Regions from separate parts of the Mesorhizobium sp. M8A.F.Ca.ET.181.01.1.1 genome, predicted to be linked through region 2. Evidence: predicted binding sites of a transcription regulator. Region 2 holds the regulator's gene; each other region holds the start of a gene.
The links. The regulator LexA, encoded in region 2, represses DNA repair genes until DNA is damaged. The targets are predictions, from matches to a motif close to TGTTCNNNNTGTGTTCNG.

Region 1: the regulator LexA is predicted to act here: its motif matches at 2,444-2,461, upstream of EN824_RS08900 (sel1 repeat family protein).
Region 3: the regulator LexA is predicted to act here: its motif matches at 2,138-2,155, upstream of EN824_RS20370 (helicase-related protein).

The regions. Positions count from the first base shown of each region.
Region 1 covers NZ_SRTV01000002.1:126,743-131,344, forward strand. Annotated here, with positions in the region: gene EN824_RS08885 (AMP nucleosidase) at 1-1,085, opposite strand, end outside; gene EN824_RS08890 (hypothetical protein) at 1,202-1,396, opposite strand; gene EN824_RS35145 (hypothetical protein) at 1,436-1,591, opposite strand; gene EN824_RS08895 (DUF2147 domain-containing protein) at 1,804-2,145, opposite strand; gene EN824_RS08900 (sel1 repeat family protein) at 2,584-2,850, shown strand; gene EN824_RS08905 (branched-chain amino acid ABC transporter substrate-binding protein) at 3,283-4,404, shown strand; gene EN824_RS08910 (acetyl/propionyl/methylcrotonyl-CoA carboxylase subunit alpha) at 4,588-4,602, opposite strand, start outside.
Region 2 covers NZ_SRTV01000001.1:1,366,883-1,371,484, forward strand. Annotated here, with positions in the region: gene EN824_RS06685 (ComEC/Rec2 family competence protein) at 1-1,532, shown strand, start outside; gene lexA (transcriptional repressor LexA) at 1,526-2,269, opposite strand; gene EN824_RS06695 (GntR family transcriptional regulator) at 2,740-3,453, opposite strand; gene EN824_RS06700 (ABC transporter substrate-binding protein) at 3,607-4,593, shown strand.
Region 3 covers NZ_SRTV01000005.1:386,509-391,110, forward strand. Annotated here, with positions in the region: gene EN824_RS20370 (helicase-related protein) at 1-1,971, opposite strand, end outside; gene phbB (acetoacetyl-CoA reductase) at 2,697-3,422, opposite strand; gene EN824_RS20380 (acetyl-CoA C-acetyltransferase) at 3,545-4,602, opposite strand, start outside.

The DNA of each region.
Region 1 (4,602 bases), on a different contig from region 2:
GACAGGCCGGTGACCTCGGCGACTGCCTCCTGCAGCGCAACCTGGATCTCTGCCAATGGCGGGATCGGCACCCAGACCGGCAGATCGTCGTCCAGCACGTGATCCTCGCGCACATAGGCATGCGCCAGCACATAATCACCCAGCGCCTGAGTGTTGCGCAGCCCGGCGCAGTGACCAAGCATCACCCAGGCATGTGGCCGAAGCACCGCGATATGGTCGGTGATGGTCTTGGCGTTGGAAGGACCCACGCCGATATTGACCATGGTGATGCCGCCATGGTTGGGCTTCTTCAGATGGTAGGCCGGCATCTGCGGCAGGCGCTGTGGTGCTACGCCTTCGCTGGGCGCACTCTGCCCGGCCCGGGTGATGACGTTGCCGGGTTCGACAAATTCTGTGTAGCCGTCGCCCCCCTTTTCCATCAGGTCGCGGGCGCGGGCGACGAACTCGTCGATGTAGAACTGATAGTTGGTGAACAGCACGAAGTTCTGGAAATGCTGCGGGCTGGTTGCGGTGTAGTGCGTCATGCGGTGCAGTGAATAGTCGATGCGCTGCGCCGTGAACGGCGCCAGCGGCCGGGGCTCGCCGAAGGCGACCTCGAACGTGCCGTTGGCGATCTGATCGTCGGTACCGTCGAGATCCGGCACGTCGAACAGGTCGCGGATCGGCCGCTTGATGCGCTCGGCAGCGGCGCCGTCCACATAGGTGCCTTCCAGGAAAGCGAAATGCAGGGGAATCGGCGTGGTCGATTCCGAGACGGTCACCGACACGCCGTGATTGCGCATGATCAGCCGAAGCTGCTCGATGAGGTAGGTCTCGAACAGGTCCGGCTGGGTCACCGTGGTGGCGAAATGGCCGGGCGTCGGCATGTGGCCATAGGCCTGGCGCGAGTCGACCTGGGTGAACGAACTCGTGGTGACGCCGATCTCGGGGTAGAAGGCCCGGCAGCGCTTGCTGCTGTCGCCGCCGGCGGCAAGGGCTGCGAAGGAATCGCGAAGGAACTTGGTGTTGCGGTTGTAAAGCACCTTCAGCGCGGTAACGGCCTTTTCGGCATTGTCGAAGCTTTGCCGGCCAAAAGGCTCGGGCATGACGACTGATTCGATGGCTTGGGGGTAGATTCGCTTTTCCATGACTCAATATAGAGACTTGGGGAGGCGGTTGGGAGGGGGCTCGCCGCCGAAGGCGCTCAAAGCGCCATTTTTCTTCAACCCCGCTGCAGGCTGACCAGCAGCACGAACCCGACGCCGGACTTTCTGAGCGCCGGCGCCTCGATCGTCGAGCCGGCATCGGCGCGCATCATCGGCACCGCCAGGACCGGAGCGGCCAGGAGCACCAGGATAAGCGCCGCCCTCGGCAGGAGCCGGAGGGTCTTGGCGAGGTTGGCGGCGATGCGGTTCATGATGTCTGTGCTTTTCTTTTCGAGGTCTGGTTCTCTGTTTCAGTGGCGAAGGTTGGTCGGGCACCCGAGGTGGCACATTCTGGCGGCTTCGTCCCAGGAGCGGGGGGACCGGGCCGCTTCGGCGACGAGGATGGCGAAGAACATCCCAAACAGGCTCATCAGCAGGCAGACGATGGTGAAGCGGCGAGCAAGCATTGGGTCCGTGTCTCCTTCAACAAGCAGGAGAATGCCCTGACGCCTCTGAACCGGCTCTGATGCCGGCGTTCATCTGCGGTTCAAATTGATTGACGGGACATTGGCTGGGTTGCCGTCGGCCCGAACGGACATCGAGGGTCACGGTCAGCGCGTCGATAAAACGAAAACGAGGCCCGCCGGGCCCCGTTTTGAGATCGCAAGGAGATGGACGATCAGAGCTTGTGCCAGGTCTGGCTCTTGCAGATCAGCCCGCCTAGCACGCAACCGCTCATCTTGAGCGAGGTGCCAGCCAATGTCGCCTTGCCGGAATAGGTCTTGTCGTTTGCCGGATCGGTGATGTTGCCGGTATATTTGTTGTCGCCGGCCGCCTTGAGCGATCCGATGGTCTTGCCGGCATATTTACCGGACTTGAGCGTAATGGAAAATGAATCGCCGCCTGAAATGGCCGCGGTGTCGCCTGCCTGCGTTTTCCAGTTGCCCTCGATCGGATCGGCCCATGCCGCGCCGCTCAGCATCAAAGTGGCCGCCAGGGCCAGGCTCACTTTTCGAAACATGTCTTCCTCCGTTTGGATAGCCGGCCGGATGCCCCGCCTCGCCGGTCTGCCGCTTACGCAAACGTAAGCTAGTCCAGCTTCCGTCAAAACAAAAGCGGTGCCGCAACGGAAGACTTTGGCGTTTTGAAAGCGGCTGAATTCGCTCTGTCGGGACGGAAACGGAAACGATCGCCGCGTCGTGTTTGTTTCCCGTGGTTAGCGGAGTGTTGATCGGGGTCCCGAAAATTTTCGTCAAATTTGGCGAAAACCAGCCGAATTGCTGGTTTCGTATCCTTAACGAATTTCCGTGTTTACCTCTTGTTTTAGCTTTGTTTTCCTCAAATTAAGCACGCCATTTAACGACGGATTCAAGCCTGCGCGGCATTCTCGAAAGCATCGAAAGAGCGCCCCGGACAAGACAAACGGAGGCAGCTCTCGGGAGCCAGACAGGGGACTAAAATGGCACGTTTTGAAATGCTTGAAGCAGGCTTCGGCGCCATGGGGGCAACTGCCCAGGCCGACATTCTTTTCGAACTGGGCATGATGTATGCGACCGGTCGCGATTGCGAGACCGATGTCGTTGCCGCCCACAAATGGTTCAACATCGCCGCCATCAAGGGTTCGGCCCGCGCCGCGGAACTGCGCTCGGAACTCTCGGCGGCCATGTCGAAGGTCGAGATCGCCAAGGCGCTGCGCGAAGCCCGCGAATGGATGACGATGCACTGAGTCCCGCCAGACGGGGACGCTCCGGCCAAGACCGCTAAAAGACGGTCGGGCCAACAGGGACAAGGCTGCGCAGACAGCCAGGCCACGGGCCAACAACAAAAAGAATGCGGCAGGCCGACAGGTCCAAGCCGCGCGACGGACCATGATCCCGAAAGTGGAATCGGGGCTTCGGCAAGATCATGGCCAACAGGAAGACAGGGAAGGTGGGTTGGGTTCACAGCGCGGGGGGCGCCGGGGAAACAGCCTGACAGGCAAAAAGCCACGACCAGCCGGAACAAGGCTGGCGTGGCTTTTTGCGTGGATGAGACCGCGCAGGCCCAATCGAGCGGCGCCAATGCGCCTAGACAGGCCCGGTGAAGGATGAAATTGTCCCGCCTCTCTGGAAGAAGCGCGGCCGGGGCGGCCGCGCGTTAGTGGAGGAGTTCTATTGTCATGAAAAAAATGAGTATTTTGAGCGCGGCCATTTTCGGCCTGATGATGAGCGCGCCTGTCGCATTCGCCGACGACATCACCGTATCGGTGGTCGGCCCGATGACCGGACAACTCGCGACCATCGGCGATCAGTTCAAGCAGGGCGCACAGGCCGCGGCCGATGCCATCAACGCCGCGGGCGGCGTCAACGGCTCGATGATCAAGCTCGACATCGAGGACGACCAGTGCGACCCCAAGCAGGCCGTTTCGGTCGCCAACCGCATCATCGCCAACGGCGTCAAGTTCATCGACGGTCATGCCTGCTCGGGTTCGAGCATTCCGGCCTCGGCCGTCTATGCCGAAGCCGGTGCGCTGATGATGAGCCCGGCCTCTTCGAACCCGGTGCTGACCGACGCCGCGGCCAAGTCCGGCTGGCCGACGATCATGCGTCTTTATACGCGTGACGACGCACAGGGCGCCTTCATCGGCCCATGGATCGCCAAGAAGTATGCCGGCAAGAATGTGGTCATCCTGCACGACAAGAGCGCCTACGGTCAGGGCGTGGCTGACGCCGTCAGGGCAACCATGAATACCGGTGGCCTCAAGGAAGTCTACTATGACGCCATCAACCCCGGCGAGAAGGACTATTCGGCGCTTGTCACCAAGCTGAAGGATCTCAAGGCCGATGTCGTCTATTTCGGTGGCTACCATCCTGAGGCTGGCCTGATCCTGCGTCAGTCGGCCGAACAGAACCTGAAGTTCCAGCTGATCATGCCGGACTCGATCGCCTCGCCGGAGTTCTGGCAGGTTGCCGGCCCGGCCGGCGAGGGCACCATGTTCGTGTTCCCGTCGGATCCGCAGGCAAAGCCGGAAGCCAAGGCGGCCGTCGAGAAGATCAAGGCCGGCGGCTTCGTGCCGGAAGGCTTCACGCTGTTCTCCTACGCCGTAGTCCAGGCTTTCGCCGAAGGCATCAAGCGTGCCGGCAGCGACGATCCGGCCAAGGTTGCCGAAGCGTTGAAGAACGGCACGCCGATCAGCACCGTTGTCGGCGACGTCACCTTCGACGAGAAGGGCGACCTCAAAAATGCCAGCTATGACATCAACCAGTGGCATGACGGCAAGTACGCGCCGATCGCGCAGTAATCGCTCCGACGATCGGCTAGAGCAATTCTAGGAAAAGTGTGTAGCGGTTTTCCGTCCAGAATTGCGTAAAAACAAGAAGTTAGAGCGGGTCAGAGATTCTATCAAACTCTGAACCGCTCTAGTCCAAGGAAATGGCCGGGTTCTTCCCGGCCATTTCTGTTTGCGGTCCGCGATGCGCTCCGGCTATCGGCCGGTGGC
Region 2 (4,602 bases):
GCGAGATCGCGGCGGCGCTGATCGTCGGCGTGCGCGCCGGCATTCCCGATGAAATCAACGAAGCGATGCGGCGTACCGGCATCTATCACATCATTTCCATTTCGGGACTGCATATGGCGCTGGTCGCCGGCACCATCATGGGTCTGTTGCGCGGTGCCTTCGCGCTGTTTCCAGACTTTTCCGCGCGCCGGCCGGTGAAGAAATATGCGGCCGCCGCCGCACTTTTCTCGATCGCCGCCTATCTCGTCATTTCCGGTGTCGTCGTTGCGGCCGAACGCAGCTTCATCATGCTGGCGGTGATGCTGATTGCCGTCTTGTTCGATCGCGCGGCGCTCACCATGCGCAACCTGGCCATCTCGGCGATCGCCGTTATCCTGGTTTCCCCGCACGAGGTCGTCGGCCCGAGCTTCCAGATGTCGTTCGCGGCAACCGCGGCCCTTGTTGGCGCCTATGCCGGCTGGGCGGACCACCGCGCTGGTAAGACGAGGCCACCGTCGCCAAAGCGGTCACTACCCGGGTTCCTGACGCGAAAATTCCTGCTGGCGACAGGTGGATTGGCCATGACCTCCATCATTGCCGGCAGCGCGACGGCGCTGTTTGCCATCTGGCATTTCCAGCGCGTATCGCCGCTCAGCCTGTTCGCCAATCTGGCCGTCATGCCGATCGTGTCGGTGGTCGTCATGCCTTTTGCGGTCCTCAGTTCGCTGGCGATGCCCTTCGGCGCCGACGGCCCGTTTCTCTACGTGATGGGCAAAGGCCTGACAGCGATGATCGCCGTATCGTCATGGATATCGGAGCGCTCGCCAATCGATGGGGTAGGTCTGATCTCGCAGCAATCCGTGCTGCTGGTGGCCGTCGCGCTGGTCATCGCGACGATGGCGACGACCTGGCTGCGGCTCGCGGCACTGCCATTCGCACTTGCCGGTCTGTTGACTGTGTCGGACATACGCACGCCCGACGTGCTGATCTCGGAAGACGCACGGCTGGTCGCACTGCCGATCGGCAATGGCGAACTGGCCGTCAACCGGGAACGTCCGAACGAATTCGCGGCCGACAACTGGAAACGCGCTCTGGTCTCCGAAACAATCGTCAAACCGGAAATGTTCGACAAGGCGGACGGGCAATTCGATATTGCCGCTCCCACCGACCTGCCGCAGGGATCGCCGTTCTATTGCCGCGAAGGCCTTTGCCTTGCCAGGCACCCTTCCGGCGCGATCGTCGCCTATGTCGAGGATCGCAAGAACACCTGGAAAGCCTGCGCCTTCGCCGACCTGATCGTCGTCAATGACGCGACCGCCTATGACGCCTGCCACAATCCGCTGGTTGTCGTCGTCACGAAACGGCAGCTCGCCCGCAAGGGAAGTGCTGCCGTCTTCTTCGATCCCCAGTCGGCCACAACCCCGGCTGTGATCGAATTCGCTGTCGACGGACCATACCGGCCCTGGCACGAGCAGCGAAAATTCTCACGCGAGGCGAGGGGGCTGCCGCCCTATAAAAAGCCAGACAAGTCCGATGGCAAACCGGCTCAGTAGCGCCTGATCAGCCCGACCAGCTTGCCTTGTACCTTGACTCTGTCCGGCCCGAAAATACGCGTTTCGTAGGCTGGATTGGCGGCTTCGAGCGCGATCGAGGCGCCTTTACGGCGGAACCGCTTCAGCGTCGCTTCCTCCTCGTCGACCAGCGCCACGATGATTTCGCCCGGACTTGCCGTGTTCGCATTGCGGATGATGACCGTGTCGCCGTCGAAGATACCAGCCTCGATCATCGAGTCACCCTTGACCTCCAGCGCATAGTGCTCGCCGCCCATGATCATATCCGGCGGCACCGAGATCGAATGCGTCTGATGCTGGATGGCATCGATCGGCACACCGGCGGCGATACGGCCCATGACCGGGATGGACACGGCTGAAACCACATCGTCGTCATTGCCGGCCGCGGGCAGACGCGAAGGCGCCGTCGCCGGCTTGAGCTGGCGGCCAAGATTGTTTTGACCAAGGCTGCCCTGGATGACGCTGGGCGAAAATTTCTTTGCCGCGTTCAGGCCGGGCGCGATCGAATCCGGCAGCCGCAGCACCTCCAGCGCGCGCGCCCGATTGGGTAGCCGGCGAATGAAGCCGCGTTCCTCCAGCGCCGTGATCAGGCGATGAATCCCGGATTTGGAGGCAAGATCGAGCGCTTCCTTCATCTCGTCGAAGGAGGGCGGTATCCCGCTTTCCTTGAGCCGTTCGTGGATGAACATCAGCAGTTCATGTTGCTTGCGTGTCAGCATGGCGGCCCCCAAGGCATTGAACGAAGGTCTGAACCAGAATCGAAAAAACAAACCCAGAACAAACACTATCTGTTCCAGTTGTGTTCCGCAACCGTTTAAAGTTTAATGAATTTGTTAAGGCTGCGGATGTTTTTTGTCCGCTACGGCGGGCAGAAGCCGACCTTTTCCGCCATCGGCAGGCCCATTGAAATCGTTATGGTTAATGGCCTGTGGCCCATCCGCTCCCGAGTTTGGCGTCAGCCGTTCGGAAGGCTTTCCCCGGGCGGATTGTATAATTTATCGGTCCGTTATTCGCGGAACGAAACGAAACCAAAACGCCAACGACTGGCAGCTTCGGGGCAGCGATGGACCCAGGCGTCCGGCCCCACTCCGACCAACGCGTGCGAATAGGTGTCGCGGAAGCGCCGGAGTCATCCCGAACCAGCTTTCAAGCTGCCGGCGCGGGCGGCGTATTTGGTCGGGCCGCTGTCTTAGCTGTGGACATAGACGTGCAGGGTGTAGCCGATATGGGCCACCATAAGCGCCTTGGCCCGCTCGACGTCACGATCGAGTGCCGCTTCCATGATCGCGGTATGGTGTTCGATCGCAATCGCTTCGCGCAGCGCCTCCATCGCCTCTTCGTAGCCATCCTTGAGGCCGGCCGCGGCCCGCAATGTCGGCGCCAGACCAAGAAAGCGATGATGCCGGCGCAATTGATCCGAGATCGTCGAGCGGAAACGCAACAGCCAATCGCATGTGGCGGCGCTCAGCAGCGCCGCATGGAAAGCCTCGTGATTCTCGTCCCATTTGTCGACCGCCGCATCCGAGGGATCGTCGACCGCGGTTTTGCAACGGGAGAGCCGGTAGTGGGCGGTGACCACGGCATCTTCCCATTCCTTGCCGCCTTTCTCCATCGATTCGAGGAACAGGGGGATCTCGACCACCATCCTGGCGCGCGCCAGGTCCTCCAGTTCGGCCCGCGACACCCGAGCCACGGTAAAACCGCGATTGCTGATGGCGGTGACCAGGCGTTCGGCCTCGAGCCGCGACAAGGCTTCGCGCAATGGCGTCCAGCCGACTCCATAGGTGCCGCGCAGTGCACTCAGTTTGAGCGGGGCGCCGGGCATGAGGCGCGTGGTCAGGATATCGCGCCGCAACAGCTGATAGGCTGCCTCCGTCTTTGTGGAGCTCGTTTGATCCTGCATCGCGGTCCATCCGTCGTCTGGCAGGGAAAATTATATATGATGTAGGGGCATGGCAAGAATTATATATAATGTTTGACACAAGCCGGCGGACTGACCATGATCGTTTGCAGTAGCCGCGCTGCAAGCGGCGCTGATCAAATCTGGGAGGAAATGATGTTGAAGTCGAAATCCGCTTGGTTGTCGGGTTTGTTCATGGCTAGCGCGTTGATGGTGAGCGCCGGCAGTGCCGCCGCCGACCAGATACGCATCGGCATTGCCAATTTCGGCGAGCACCCCCAGCTCAATGCCGCCATAGCCGGCTTCAAGAAGGCGCTGACGGACAATGGCTTCGTCGAGGGCAAGGACGTCGTCTATACGGAAAGCCATACCAATTTCGATGCATCGCTGGTGCCGCAGATGATCGCCAAGCTGCAGGCGGAGCAGCCCAAGCTGATCTACACCATCACCACGCCGGTCTCGCAGATCGCCAAGAAGGCGCTCGCCGGTTCCGGCATTCCAATCGTCTTTGCCGCGGTCACCGATCCAGTGGCGGCCAAGCTGGTGCCGTCGTGGGATTCAGGTGACGAAGGCATGACCGGCGCCAGCGATCTGCAGGACGTCGCCGCGGTGATGGCCTTCACCAAGAAGCTGCTGCCGAACGCCAAGCGCTTCGGCGTGCCTTACAATCCGGGCGAGGCCAATGACGTTGCCTTGGTCGAAAAGATCAAGGCGGCGGCGCCCGCCGCTGGCTTCGAGGTGGTGGAGGTCGGCATCGACAACGTCAATGACATCCAGCAACGTATCGCTTCGCTCGCCGGCAAGGCCGACGTCATCTACGGCCCGGCCTCGAACCTGATCCAGCCGGCGATCGCCGCTGTCTCCGCCGCCGCCCGCCAGGCCGGTATCCCGGTCGTCAACTCCGATGACAGCGCGGTCCGCAACGGCACTGTGCCGGCGAGCTTCGCGGTCAATTACACGCAGGTTGGCATCAACGCCGGCGACATCGCCGCAGAGATACTCAAGGGCAAGGATCCCAAGACGATCGCGCCGTCGCGCCCGGCCTACAAGGATCACATGGCAACGATTTCCCGCAAGGCGATGGCCGCGTTCGGCATCGAGATACCGGCCTCGATGGCAGATTGCGGCTGCATCGTCGACTGACATCAGGCT
Region 3 (4,602 bases), on a different contig from region 2:
GATGTCGCGGCGATTGATGAGGCCGAAATTCTCGACCAGCTGGAAGGCGATGCCGCGGCCGATACCGGAAATCTGATCGGCATTTTTCAAGTCGACCAGCGGCTTCAGCAGGGATTCGATCTGGAAATTGACGAAGCGCTCGGCGCGCGCGGCGACCTTGTCGCGCGCCGGGCCGGTGAGCTGTTCGTCGGCCAGCAGCACCAGGCGCGGCTTCAGCGCGTCCTCGCCCGAAACCAGTGTGCCGATCGGCGCGCCGATCCAGCGCAGCGTGCCGTCCGAACCGAGCGCTAGATCGCCATTGGCGCAGGCACCGAAGCGCTCCGCGCGTGCATCGAATTCGGCGGCCAGCGCCTTTTGCGCGGCCGTGCGCACGGCCTTGGCGTCTTCGCCGCCGGCGGTCTGGTCGGCGGTGAAGCGGAACCCTTGTAACTCGCCGACGTGATGGCCTTCGACAAGGACGGTTCCGGTAGGACTGATTTCGGCTTCAGGCATGGTATTTTCTCTAAGGCGCCGCATGAGGACGGAAGTCCTGCGGTCTACGAAGCGTTTCGTCAACCGCTCATGCAGCGCATCCGACAATCTGTCTTCGATTTCGCGCGTCTTTTCCTGCCAGTGTGCCTGATCGGCCAGCCAGCCGGGCCGGTTCGACACGAATGTCCAGGTGCGGATCTGGGCGATGCGGTGCGACAGCGTGTCGATATCGCCCTCGGTGGTGTCGGCGCGGCGCACCTGCTCGGCCATATAGTTCTCGTCGACATGACCATGCCGGGCGAGGTCCATGTAGATCGAGGCGATGAGGTCGGCATGCTGGGCGGGCGCGATCTTGCGATAATCCGGCAGCGCGCAGGCTTCCCACAGCAACGCCACGCGCTTGGCATTGGTTGCGAGCGCGCGGATGCCTTCGTCGCGGGAGAGATGTTCGAGCGCCTGGGCATCGACGGCCGGCAGTGCGCGTGTCAGGCCCTCGACCGGGGCGTTGGTCTCAATGGAACGCTTCAGCGCATCGAGGCTGGCGAAATCGAATTGGGCGGTGCGCCACTGCAGCACCTTCACCGGGTCGAAGTCATGGCCCTCGATCTTCTGGACCAGGTCCTCGTCCAGCGGATCGACCTGGCCGGTGACGCCGAACGTGCCGTCGCGCAGATGCCGGCCGGCGCGGCCGGCGATCTGGCCGAGTTCGGCCGCCGTCAAATTGCGGTACTGGTAGCCGTCGAACTTGCGGTTCTGGGCAAAGGCGACATGGTCGAGGTCGAGGTTGAGACCCATGCCGATCGCGTCGGTGGCAATGAGATAGTCGACATCGCCCGACTGGAACAGCGCCACCTGGGCATTGCGGGTGCGAGGCGACAGCGCGCCCAGAACCACCGCCGCACCGCCCTGCTGGCGCCGGATCAGCTCGGCGATGGCGTAGACCTCGTCGGCGGAGAAGGCGACGATCGCGGTGCGCCGTGGCAGGCGCGTCAGTTTCTTGGAACCGGCATAAGCCAGATGCGACAGGCGCGGCCGCGTCACCACCGAGACGCCTTTCAGCAGCCGCTGGAGGATGCCGTGCATGGTGGCCGCGCCGAGCAGCAGCGTTTCCTGGCGACCGCGCAGATGCAGGATGCGGTCAGTGAAGATATGGCCGCGCTCGAGGTCGCCGGCCAGTTGCACCTCGTCGATGGCGACGAAGGCGGCGTCGGTCTCGCGCGGCATGGCTTCGACGGTGCAGACCGAATATTTGGCGCCCGGCGGCTGGATCTTCTCCTCGCCGGTGATGAGCGCCACCTTGTGGGCGCCAACTTTCTCGCAGACGCGCGTGTAGACCTCCCGGGCCAGCAGCCTCAGCGGCAGGCCGATGACGCCGGTTTCGTGCGCCACCATGCGCTCGATGGCGAGATGGGTCTTGCCCGTGTTGGTCGGCCCAAGCACGGCGGTCACGTCGCGGCCCGACAGGATCAGCGGCTCGGTATGTTTCTGCTGGATGTTCATCGGCTCGGAAATAAGGCTTTCTGGCCTCTCGTTGTCGGGAGCGTGCCTGGACGGCGCGTATGACAGCCGACACATAGGGATTTCGGGCGCGAAGCGAAAGCGGAATGTTCCGCCCGGGTTCCGAAGACGCCCGTGTCAGCCCGCAAATCAGTTCCTGCTTAACAGTTGGAACGAGTCTGGAACGAATCAGCGACGAATCGGTGACTCCGTCAGATTCAGCTTTTGTTCACGGCTAGATATGGATTTTGCGACCATGAGTCTCACCACATGCTGAATCAGAAAACTGGCCCGTTTTATGCTAGGCGAACCTCTCTGTTAACTTTCGCCTGTGAACGAGGTCGGGGGCTCGATGCGCACTGCTCAAGATTATGAAATTGTTAATCTTTCTGAATTGTGGGTTAAGAAACTATGGGTGATCTCGGCCTATTAATGTTAACTTCCGCTCAAAGCCGGAACGAATCGGCGACAAAACAGCGTCAGCGCTATTTTCCCTTTTTGTTCCCCCAATATCTTGTGTTGTGAACAGCTTATCCACCGAGAATCCACAGGCTTGCCCACAGGTTTCGCGCAGGCGCGCTGCCGCCATTAACCTTTGCGTGCCGGATTGGGGCAGCCGCTCGTAGCGAGGGGTTTTAGGCCCAGAGCATCACTTGAAAACGGACCGGTTTCCCGGTCCGTTTTCGCCCGTCAAGGCCGCTGGTTGGTGGGCAGGCGAAAATCAATGCCTAGACGAAGTACTGGCCGCCATTGGCGGTGAGGGTCGAGCCGGTGATGAAACCGGCATCCTCGGAAGCGAGGAAGACGACGCAGCGCGCGATCTCTTCCGGCTCGCCGAGGCGGCCGACCGGGATTTGCGGGATGATGCGCTCGTTGAGCACTTTCTCGTCGATCGCCTTGACCATCTCGGTGGCGATGTAGCCCGGGCAGATGACGTTGACGGTGATGCCCGCGCGGGCGCCTTCCTGGGCGAGCGCTTTCGAGAAGCCGATGTCGCCGGCCTTGGCAGCGGAGTAATTGACCTGGCCGGCCTGGCCCTTCTGGCCGTTGATCGAGGAGATGGTGATGACGCGGCCGAACTTGCGGTCGCGCATGCCGCTCCACAGCGGATGGGTCATGTTGAAGACACCGGACAGATTGGTGTCGATCACCTCTTTCCACTGCTCGCGCGTTATCTTGTGGAACATGGCGTCGCGGGTGATGCCGGCGTTGTTGACCAGTACCGAGACAGGGCCGAGGTCGGCCTCGATCTGCTTGATGCCGGCGGCGCAAGCGTCATAATCGGCGACGGACCATTTGTAGACCGGAATGCCGGTCTCGGCCTTGAATTTCGCCGCCGCATCGTCATTGCCGGCATAGTTCGCGGCAACCGAATAGCCGGCAGTCTTCAAAGCGATCGAGATGGCAGCGCCGATACCGCGCGATCCACCCGTGACGATTGCAACCTTGGTCATGTGTTCTCCTCCCGTTGGTCGGAGGAGCGAATAGGGAGTAGCCAATAGCGAATAGGGTTTGATGTCCCGCCGCGCTGAGGCCGTTCTTCCTTATTCGCTACTCCTGTTCGCTATTGGCTTGTTCAGATGGCTTCGACGCACATGGCGACGCCCATGCCGCCGCCGATGCATAGGGTGGCCAACCCCTTCCTGGCGCCGCGGCGACGCATCTCGAAGACCAGCGTGTTGAAGACGCGGGCGCCCGAGGCGCCGATCGGATGGCCGATGGCGATGGCGCCGCCATTGACGTTGACGATCGAGGGGTCCCAGCCCATGCCCTTGTTGACGGCGCAGGCCTGCGCGGCGAAAGCCTCGTTAGCCTCGACCAGGTCCAGATCGCCGACCGACCAGCCTGCCTTTTCCAGAGCGCGCTTCGAAGCGGGAATAGGTCCGGTGCCCATGATCGCCGGATCGACGCCGGCGGTTGCCCAGGACACGATGCGCGCGAGCGGGGTGACGCCGCGCCGAGCGGCCTCCGCTTCGCTCATCAGCAGCGCGCCGGCGGCGCCGTCATTGATGCCGGAGGCGTTGGCGGCGGTCACCGTACCGTCCTTGTCGAAGGCCGGCCTCAGCTTGGTCATAGCATCGATCGTGGCGCCGTGGCGGATGTACTCGTCCTGATCGACAACCGTGTCGCCCTTCTTGCCCTTGATGGTGAAGGCGACGATCTCGTCCTTGAACTTGCCGGCTTTCTGCGCGGCCTCGGCCTTGTTCTGCGAGCCCAGCGCGAACTGGTCCTGGTCGTCGCGGGTGATCTGGAACTGGCGGGCGACGTTCTCGGCGGTGTTGCCCATGTGGTAGCCGTTGAAGGCGTCCCACAGCCCGTCCTTGATCATGGTGTCGATCATCTTGTAGTCGCCCATCTTGACGCCGGCGCGCAGATGCTCGGCGTGCGGCGACAGCGACATCGATTCCTGGCCGCCGGCGATGATCACCTTGGCGTCGCCGGTGGCGATCTGCTGCATGCCGAGCGCGATGGCGCGCAGACCCGAGCCGCAAACCTGGTTGAGGCCCCAGGCGGTGGTTTCCTTGGGCAGGCCGGCAAGGATCGAGGCCTGGCGGGCTGGGTTTTGGCCTTGCGCCGCGGTCAGCACCTGGCCGAGGATGACCTCGTCCACCTCGGCCGCCTCGACGCCCGTAC